Regions from separate parts of the Comamonas sp. F1-6 genome, predicted to be linked through region 2. Evidence: riboswitches for the same ligand, from Rfam matches in the RefSeq annotation. Region 2 holds a riboswitch; each other region holds the start of a gene.
What was found. Region 2 has a riboswitch for thiamine pyrophosphate ahead of thiC (phosphomethylpyrimidine synthase ThiC). Riboswitches for the same ligand answer to the same signal wherever they lie in the genome.
Positions count from the first base shown of each region.

Region 1: it holds a riboswitch for thiamine pyrophosphate, as region 2 does, so the genes downstream of both, AAIL66_RS04045 (long-chain-fatty-acid--CoA ligase) here and thiC (phosphomethylpyrimidine synthase ThiC) in region 2, are expected to answer to the same signal.
Region 3: it holds a riboswitch for thiamine pyrophosphate, as region 2 does, so the genes downstream of both, AAIL66_RS14640 (FAD-dependent oxidoreductase) here and thiC (phosphomethylpyrimidine synthase ThiC) in region 2, are expected to answer to the same signal.

Region 1 covers NZ_JBCPWN010000003.1:25,992-29,262, forward strand. The annotation lists gene AAIL66_RS04040 (TonB-dependent receptor) at 1-1,122, opposite strand, end outside; TPP riboswitch at 1,433-1,524, shown strand; gene AAIL66_RS04045 (long-chain-fatty-acid--CoA ligase) at 1,595-2,689, shown strand; gene AAIL66_RS04050 (acyl-CoA reductase) at 2,686-3,271, shown strand, end outside.
Region 2 covers NZ_JBCPWN010000006.1:118,023-121,293, reverse strand. The annotation lists gene AAIL66_RS08525 (ABC transporter substrate-binding protein) at 1-689, opposite strand, end outside; gene AAIL66_RS08520 (nitroreductase) at 874-1,533, shown strand; TPP riboswitch at 1,615-1,732, shown strand; gene thiC (phosphomethylpyrimidine synthase ThiC) at 1,992-3,271, shown strand, end outside.
Region 3 covers NZ_JBCPWN010000013.1:91,427-94,697, reverse strand. The annotation lists gene thiS (sulfur carrier protein ThiS) at 79-276, opposite strand; gene AAIL66_RS14640 (FAD-dependent oxidoreductase) at 382-1,476, opposite strand; TPP riboswitch at 1,540-1,701, opposite strand; gene thiD (bifunctional hydroxymethylpyrimidine kinase/phosphomethylpyrimidine kinase) at 1,767-2,639, shown strand; gene AAIL66_RS14630 (SH3 domain-containing protein) at 2,706-3,179, opposite strand.

The DNA of each region.
Region 1 (3,271 bases), on a different contig from region 2:
CTGACGGTCTTCCCTGACAGTGTTGGCGGCCAGGCCGGCAATCAGGCTCAGGCTGCCGCTGCCCAGCTCGTATTTGCCGCTCCAGCGCGCATCGATGCCGCCATAGTCGCGCTTGAGACCGATCACTCCGCCTCTGTAGCCGGTCTGCGATGCCTTGGGTGTGGACTGGAACTGCATCATTTCGCGCTGACCGGCATAGGCCATGAGGCGCAGTGCCTGGCCGCCGTCCAGCTGGCGCTCATAGGTCAGGCCGGCCTGGGTCTGCTTCACGCTTTTGCGCGAATCGTAGAGCAAGGGGTTGGACGCCACAGCCTTCGGATCTGCCGCCCAGTCCTTGGGCGTGATGCCGCCGGGGTCCTTGGCATCGATGTCCACATGGTTGGCGACCAGGGTTAGCTGGCTGTATTCGTCGGGCTTGACATCGATGCGGGCGTTGAACAGGTTTTTGTCCGCCGCGCTCTGGGCCCGGTAGCCGTCGGTGAGAAAACGGCTGGCGCTGAGCACATAGCCAATCCCGTTGGTTTCGCCCTTGGCCTTGAGGCCCAGGCGCTTCTGGCCGTCGCTGCCCAGTGCAAAGCTGCTTTGCATCGAGGGCGCGCCTTCACCACGTTCGGTATAGGCATTGATCACGCCGCCAGAGGCGTTGCCGTAGAGGGCGGAGTAAGGACCGCGCAGCACTTCCACGCGCTCCAGCGAGGCGATATCGATATTGTTGGTCTGACCCTGGCCATCGGGCATGGTGGAGGGGATGCCGTCCACATAGATCTGTATGCCGCGCACGCCGAAGGTGGATCGTGCGCCAAAGCCGCGAATCGACAGCTGCAGGTCTTGCGCGTAGTTCTGACGGTTCTGCAGCTGCAGACCCGGAGCTGCACTCAGGGACTCCGAGAGATTGACCTGCAGATTGCGCTCGCGCATGCGCTCGCCGTCGAGCACGGTCACGGAGGCCGGGGTTTGCTCAAGTGCAGACTCCTGCAAGGTGCTGCGCACGGTGACTTCGGACAACTGGGGCAGTTCCGGCTGGGCGGCGGCTTGCTGGGCTGTTGCGGACTGTGCCGTCAGCAGCAGTCCGGCGGCGGCCACAGGCCAGCCTGCCAGATGACAAAGGCGCGAAAAATGCATGTGAATATCTCTGGGGCTTGGGGCGGGCGTTCAGTGCCCTGGATGGCTTGCAAGCTCTGCTGACGCAGTCCAGCGACGCGACATGCCGCGCTTTCAGGCATGGCGTACCTGCGTGATTGTCGGCGCCGTGGCAGGTTACGTCTCAGGCAGCTTGCGGTGCTGGGTCGATTGTATTTGGGCAGCAGTATTTTGATGTTTTTGCCCTGTATGTCCTTCTTGCCCGTGCTGGAGCATTACCCCAGGTTACAAGTGACGCGACTTTCATGCGGCGGTGCAGCCCCCTTGCAGTGATGCCGTTGGGGTAAGATGGCGCCGCGCTCCGGGGTGCACGCCAGTGCTGAGATCTACACCCGCGAACTTGACCCGGTTCATACCGGCGGAAGAAGAGCTTGCAAGCTGACCTCAGGGCAGTGCGTTCTCGCATGGTCAGCAAGCCTTCGGAGCATGATGTCCCCGCTCTCGAAGGAATTTCATGGACAAGGCCGCTTCGCTGGTCGCAGATCTGCTTGCTTTCATCGCAATGGATGACTGCACCGACGACCAGTTCAATCAACTCGCCCTGCGCCTTTTCGCCTACCAGTACGAATGCAATGCGCCGTTTCGCAGCTTTTGCCAGCGACGCGGTGCTACGCTGCGCAATGTCAGGAGCTGGCGCGATGTTCCGGCTGTGCCCATCGATGCCTTCAAGGCCATGGAGCTGCGCAGCGAGCCGCCGTCGTCCGCCGAGCGCGTATTCATGACCAGCGGCACCACGGGACGCGCTGCGCGCGGACGTCATTTCCATCCGCAGCTCGATGTCTACGACCTGTCCATGAAGCGCTATTTCGCCAGACGTTTCATGCAGGGGCTGGAGCGCATGCCCATGGGCATTCTGTTTCCCGATGAGCAGGCCATGCCCAATTCCTCGCTGGCCCACTATCTGGCCCTGGCCTGTTCCGAATTCGGCTCGGCAGGCAGCCGCTACTATCTGAACTCGGAAGGGCTGGACATGCCGGCCCTGTGTGCCGCGCTGGAAGAGTCCGAGCGCAGTGGCCAGCCGTTTGCGTTGCTGGGCGCGAGCTTCAGCCTGGTCCATGTGATGGATGCCCTGCGTGCGCAGGGCCGCAGCTTTCGCCTGCCTGCAGGCAGCCGCGTACTGGATACGGGCGGCTACAAGGGGCAGTCGCGCGAGCTGCCGCTCGAGGAGTTCTATGCCGAGCTTTCGCAGCTGCTGGGCGTGCCGCGCAGTCTGTGCATCAATATGTATGGCATGACGGAGCTGAGTACCCAGTTCTATGACGATGGCAATGCGATTCTGCCCTCGGTCAAGTCCGGTCCGCACTGGATTCGTTCGCGTCTGGTGGAGCCGATCACCGGCAGGGACGTGGCAGCTGGTGAGCGCGGCATTCTGGTGCATTGCGATCTGGCCAACTACAACGCGGTGACCACCATACTGACCGAGGATGTGGGCCTGTGGGCCGGCTCGCAGGAAAAAGACGGCTTTTTGCTGCTAGGGCGCGCCGAGGGCGCCGCCGCCAAGGGTTGCTCGCTGGCGGTTGAAGAGTTTGTGAAAGCTGCCGGCGCATGAGCAAGCAGCGCAAGGTGCAGCGTATCAAGGCAGGCTACCTGCCGGGCCTGGGCGACGACGAAGTGCAGTGGCAGACGCTGGACTTCGAGTCCCGCGACGGCCAGAGGCTGGAAGTCAGCGTGCCCGTGCTGACGGCGCCGCAGATGCAGGCACTGGCCTGCCGTGTGCGCAAGGCCGCGGCCGCCCATCTGCGCCCCATGCCGGTGGCCGAGATCATCGATGCCGTCGATCGTGCGATGGCCCGCCTGCTTGACCGTAACGACATCTACCGCCAGCAGGCCGAAGCCTGGCTGCCCGTGGTCAGCGGCTATGACGCCGATATGGTGCGGCTGGGGCTGACAGGATTTTTCAAGACCTTTCGTGCAGCGCAGCTCAAGCGCTTTGTGGCCGAGGATTTTGCCAATCCGGCGGTACTCGATGGTTTTCAACCGGCAGCCAAGGGCGGGGCCGTACGTGCTTTCGGCCCGGATCTGCTGGTGCATAGCTGGGCCGGCAACGTACCTGCGCTGTCGCTGTGGAGCCTGGTCTGCGGCTTGCTGGTCAAGGCCCCTGCGATTGGTAAGCTGGCCAGTGCCGAGCCTT
Region 2 (3,271 bases):
AGAATCTGGGCCTTGGAGTTCTGAGCCTGCAGAAGGAAGGAAGAGAAGTCGGCTGTGTTCAGCGGGTGCCTGACGTTGCCCTGCACCTTGCCGCCAGCGGCATTGACCACGCGGGTGGTGTCGGCTTCCAGCGCCTGGCCAAAGGCATAGTCGGCCGTCAGAAAGAACCAGCTCTTGCCGCCCAGCTCCACCACTGCCTTGCCCGTACCCTTGGCCAGCGCCACGGTGTCATAGGCATAGTGCACGAAATAGGGGCTGCACTGGTCGTTGGTCAGGGCCGAAGTGCCCGCGCCGTTGATGATGTAGACCTTTTTCTTCTCATCGGCTACCTTGCCCATGGCCAGACCTGCACTGGAGGTGGTGCCGCCGATCAGCATGTTCATGCCCTGGGTGTCGAACCACTCGCGTGCCTTGCTGGCCGCGATATCGGCCTTGTTCTGGTGGTCGGCCGTCAGCACCTCGACGGGCTTGCCCAGCAGCTTGCCGCCAAAGTCGTCCACGGCCATCTGCACGGCCATGGCTCCGCCCTTGCCGTCCACATCGGCATAGAGGCCCGACATATCGGTGATGAAGCCGATGCGAATCTTGTCCTGCGCCTGAGCGCCTGCAGCGGTCAGCAGGCATCCCAGTGCCAGCGTCAATGTTCTTGGGGAAAAAGCGGTAGCGGAGCAAACAGAGCGAGGCTTCATCAGAGTCATCTCCTGAGGTGGTGAGTACCCAGTCACTGCGACGGGCAGCCAGCATGGTCGCAGTTGGAGCAGGGCGCGCCATCAGGGCAAGCACCGGGGCGGCTGCGACAAGGTATCCACGGCGACTCGGGAAAATGCCGCAAGCTCCTACACTGCACACCAGCGATTTAGGAAAGTAGAAGAGATGGATATTCGTCAAGCATTGCAGCAGCGTCGTTCGGTGCGCGCTTTTCTGCCGCAGGCCGTGGCTGCTGCCACGTTGCGGGACTTGCTGGAGACCGCAGCACAGGCGCCGTCCGGCGGCAATATGCAGCCCTGGCGTGTGACCGCAGTGGGCGGACAGGCGCTCAAGGATCTGTGCGCCAGGGCCAGGGAGACCGAGGCCGTGCAGCGCCCCGGCTTGTCCTATCCACCCGGTTTGTGGGAACCCTACCGCAGTCGCCGCTTTGGAAACGGCGAAGATCTTTACCGCGCAATCAATATCGGTCGAGAGGACAAGGCAGCACGTCTGGCCCAACTGGCCAAGAACGGCCAGATGTTCGGTGCGCCCGTGGGCATTTTCGTGGCCGTGGAGGAGCGCATGGGCTATGCGCAATGGGTGGATCTGGGCATCTATCTGCAGTCCTTCATGCTGCTGGCCGTGGAGAAAGGTCTGGCCACCTGTGCCCAGGGCTTCTGGCGCATGTACAACGACATGCTGATCGAACAGCTGGCATTGCCGGATGGCTACCAGATTGCCTTCGGCATCGCCCTGGGCTACGAGGATGTCAGCGCGCCCATCAACCAGTGGCGCGCAAGCCGTGCTGCCAGCAATGAATGGCTGGTGTTGCAGGGGCTGGATTGAACGGCGGATTAGACGCTTGAGGGTCAGGATAGTTAAACAGCTTCAAGAGTGCGCAAATTGTGGCAAAACCAGCCTATACTGCGTGCAGCTCCGGGGTGTGCGAAAGCGCTGAGATGCCAGTCACTGTGAAAACAGTGCAGGCGAACCCGACGAACTTGATCCGGTTCATACCGGCGGAAGAAGAGCGGGACCCTGACGCAGGGCCGATGGATTGACAGGGCAACTGGCGCGAGTGCCAACCCTGAAAGCCATAGGCACAGCAAACCCCAGGCGCCTCGCGCACTGGGGTTTTGTCTTTTCTGGACAGCCGGTGCGTGAAGAACCAGGCCGAAATTGCAGAATTTCGGCGGCACAGGCCGGATACCCCATAGCGGGCCGGGCCCGTGCAGGGCAAGATCAGAGCAGGGCCGCACTCCACGGAGCGTTTGATGCACTTCAACCGCTTTGAGGAGACTGCGATGAACGCCCCTGATTCCATTTTTACGCCTGCTGCAGGTCATGCCCCCGATGCCGCCCGTTTTGCCGAGCTGCTGGCACAGTCGCGCCAGCCGTTTCCCGCATCGACCAAGAGCTATCTGAGTGGCGCGCTGCATCCGCAGCTGCGTGTGCCGGTCCGCGATATTGCGCTCACCAATGGAGAGCAGGTCAGCGTCTACGACACCTCGGGTCCCTATACCGACCCCGCCGTACAGATCGACGTGCGCCAGGGCTTGCCCAGCGTGCGAGGTGCCTGGATCGAAGCGCGCGGCGACAGCGAATACTACGTGGGTCGCCTGCGTGTGGCGCTGGACGACGGCGGCAAGCGCGGCGAGGAAGATGCACGCGTGGACCAGTTGCGCGCCGAGGCGGCCGCGCTGCAGCGCCAGCCGCGCCGTGCCAAATCTGGCCAGAACGTGACCCAGATGCACTATGCCAAGCGCGGCATCATCACGCCCGAGATGGAGTATGTGGCCCTGCGTGAAAACGGTCGCCGTGAATGGATGGCGCAGTACCAGCAGGACGCGGCGCGCGAGCTGCGCCTGGCCGGCAACAGCCTGGGCGCAGCGATCCCGAAGATCATCACACCCGAATTCGTGCGCGACGAAGTGGCGCGCGGCCGCGCCATCATTCCGGCCAATATCAACCACCCTGAAATCGAGCCCATGGCCATCGGCCGCAATTTCAAGGTCAAGATCAACGCCAACATCGGCAACTCGGCCGTGACTTCCAGCATCGAGGAAGAGGTGGAAAAGCTGGTCTGGGCCATTCGCTGGGGGGCGGACAATGTCATGGACCTGTCCACCGGCAGGAACATCCACACCACGCGCGACTGGATTGTGCGCAACTCGCCCGTGCCCATCGGCACCGTGCCCATCTACCAGGCGCTGGAAAAGGTCGGCGGCATTGCCGAGGATCTGACCTGGGAGATCTTCCGTGACACCCTGGTCGAGCAGGCCGAGCAGGGCGTGGACTACTTCACCATCCACGCCGGCGTGCGCCTGGCCTACATCCACCTCACGGCCCAGCGCCGCACCGGCATCGTCTCGCGCGGCGGCTCCATCATGGCCAAGTGGTGCATGGCTCATCACCGCGAGAGCTTCCTCTACGAGCATTTCGAGGATATCTGCGACATCATGAAGCAGTATGACGTGAGCTTCTCGCTGGGCGATGGCCTGCGTCCCGGCTGCGCCAGCGATGCCAACGACGATGCCCAGTTTGCCGAACTGGCCACGCTGGGCGAGCTGACGCAGATCGCCTG
Region 3 (3,271 bases), on a different contig from region 2:
GACACCGAGCAAGAGCCGCCTCGCCGCGAGGGTGTCGTCCCCTGGGGGAAGGCGCGAAGCGACTCAGGGAGGTCATTCCTAGCCGCCTGTCACTGGAGAGATGACTTCCATCCTGTCGCCCTCGTTGAGCGCATGGTCGGCGTACTGCGTCTTGGGCACAAACACCGTGTTGACCGCCACGGCAAACGGGGGCTTGGCCTGCATCTGCGCCAGCGCATCGGCCACGGTGGCATGGGCTTGCAGCTCGGTGGCTTGCTGGTTGAGGGTGATCTTCATGGCATGAAACAGAAAATAAAGCGGGTGCTAAGTTAAACCTCTGCACGGCGGCGCTTGCGTGCGCAGGAGGTGCAAGTGCTGTGCGCCAAAGTTCGGGCTCGCGGCTCAGCCGCGATGCACGGCGACATCGAACTCGCGCGCCAGCGGCGAGTCGTTGCGGTCCACCAGCTCCAGCACCACGTCGAGCATGGCGGGCGAGATCATGAAGCCGTGGCGGTAGAGGCCGTTGACTTCCATGACGCGCGGCGTCAGCAGGCGCACGGCGGGCAGATTATCGGGCAGGGTGGGGCGGCACTGGGTGGCGATCTCCACAATCCGGCCTTCGGCAAAGCCCGAGTGCACGGTATAGGCCGCGCTCAGCAGCTCCAGCGTGGAGCGCACGCTGGCCGGCGACATATCGTCGGATTCGATCTCGGTCGCGCCAATCACGAACAGATGGTCTTCCTTGGGCGCGATATAGATGGGGTAGCGTGGATGGATCAGGCGTGTGGGGCGCTGCAGCGTGACTTCGGGCGCATGGATGCGCACCACCTCGCCGCGAATGCCGCGCAGCTGCTTCCATTGGCTGCGGGCACCCAGGCCCCGGCAGTCGAACACGAAGTCGGGCTGGCCGGCCGCGCCGGGACGGAAGTCGCCGACCTCGCGCGGGCTGTCCCAGTGCAGCTGCACGCCCAGGGCGCTGAGCTTGTCGACCAGCGCCGTCAGCAGCTGGCGGTTGTCGAGCTGGCCTTCGCCGGGCAGATAGACGGCCTGGTTGAAGCGTCCCTGCAGCGCGGGCTCGCAGTCCTGCAGCGCCGCGCCGGTCTTCTCCTGCATGGCCGGCAGGCTGGGGTTGATGCGCCGGTTTTTCTCCAGCAGGCCGAAAAAGCGTGCCGCATCGCCCTGATCCTGGCGGTGCCAGAGAATCAGCGTGCCGTTTTGCTGCAGAAACACATGCTGCTCGAGCTGAGCTATCAGCTCGGGCCAGCGCTTGAGCCCATGCTGGCCCATGCGCACCACGCCGGGCTCGGTAATGGCCGACTCGGCCAGCGGCGCCAGCATAGCAGCCGCCACGCGCGCCGCAGCACCATCGCCTTGCGGGCCATGGGCGTCATAGAGGTCGATGGCGTGACCGCGCTGGGCCAGGGCCAGAGCCAGCAGACGGCCCATGAGGCCGCCGCCGAGAATTGCGATCTTTGAAGAAGCTTGTAGCAATGACATGTGCAAATCGTTTTCCATCCGGACACAGGAACAGGGCCATGTGCAGGACAAAACGCGGCATGCCTTGCGGCTTGTGAAACTCCCCACGCCAGCATGACCTGGATCGGGTGCAGGGGGCACAGGGCACGGATGGTGCTCTGGTGCGCAGCCCGTGGCTGGCGCAGCCCCAGGGTGTTTCTCAGTCCGCACAGGCTGCTTGCCTGCGGGACACCCCTGTTTCGTCCGCTGGACATTACAGCACAACCGCAAACAGCACGCATTGACCATGCGCATGGGCGATAATTTTTGCCATGACAGTGATTGCTTCTTCCTCCATCTCCGGCGCCGCAAAAAAGCGCTATGCACGCGTGCTCTCCATAGCCGGCTCGGACAGCGGCGGTGGCGCCGGTATCCAGGCCGACCTCAAGACCTGTGCGGCTCTGGGCTGCTACGGCATGACGGCGATCACGGCCATCACCGTGCAGAACACGCTGGGTGTGACGGGTATTCACGGCATTCCGCTCGATACCGTGCGCGGCCAGATCGATGCCGTTGTGCAGGACATAGGCGTCGATGCCGTCAAGATCGGCATGCTGGCAACCCCCGATGTGGTGAGCGTGGTGGCGGATGCTATCCGTCGCCACGGTATCAGGAACGTGGTGCTGGACCCCGTGATGGTGGCCACCAGTGGTGACCGCCTGATCGTTCCCGAGACGGCACAGGCGCTGGTCCAGGAGCTGTTCCCGCTGGCGACGGTGATTACCCCCAATCTGGATGAAGCAGCTTTGCTGCTGGGTCGCAACATCGACGGCATTGGAGCGTTGGATGCGGCCGTGGCCGATCTGCTGGCCATGGGGGCGCCGGCCGTATTGCTCAAGGGCGGGCATCTGAGCGGCGATCTGGTCATGGATGTGCTGGGCCGGCAAGGCCAGCAGGTCGGCGACTATCTGCGCCTGCAGTCGCAGCGCATCGTCACCCATAACGGCCATGGCACGGGCTGCACGCTGTCGTCGGCGATTGCCTCCTTCCTGGCTCAGGGGCTGGCGCTGGAGGCCGCAGTGACCGAGGCGCGCCGCTATATTCTGGGCGCCATCGAGGCGGGAGCCGAGGTCTATACCGGCCAGGGTCACGGCCCCCTCAATCATGGCTATGCGCCGCGCGCGCAGCTGATCGTCGAAGGCTGATTGCCGGCACCCGCAAAAAAGGCCCGCTGCTGCAGGCCTTTGCTTTGGGTGTTCGTGTTGCAGGGCTTACCAGCCCCAGACCAGATTCTTGGCCACCCAGCCGCTCTGGCCGTTGCTGCGCTGCACCTGGGCCCAGCTGCCTTGCTTTTTCAGAGTCTGCAGCACCTCATGCTGCTCCAGCTTGCCCACGCGCTTGTGCTTCTGGCCGGGGCCGGAGCGCAGATTGGCTGTGCGCGCCGTCACCACCATATGCGGGCTCTTGCTGGTCAGCGGGGCGTGGACCCAGCCCAGCGTGGACTCATAGTCCTTGACGCGCAGCCACTGGCCCTTGCGCTGGGTGACTTGCAGCGGATAGCCCTTGCTCAGTTCCCAAAGGGTTGCGGAGCGGGTATTGGGCTGCTCGCGCACATTCACGGTCGTGCCCTTGATGCTGACAAATTCCTGGGCTTGTGCGAGGGCCGGCAGCAGGCCGGCGGTGAGCGCACCCAGCGCGATCAGGCTTGAAGTGGCGGCGGTGCGGATCCAGCGGTTGCAAGGCACGGGGCAGATTCTCCTTTTATCGATTGAAAACAGGCTGTAACCCCCATCGGACTTGCGTGGCTAGCTATAGTTCCTGTAGAAAGCTGACAGGG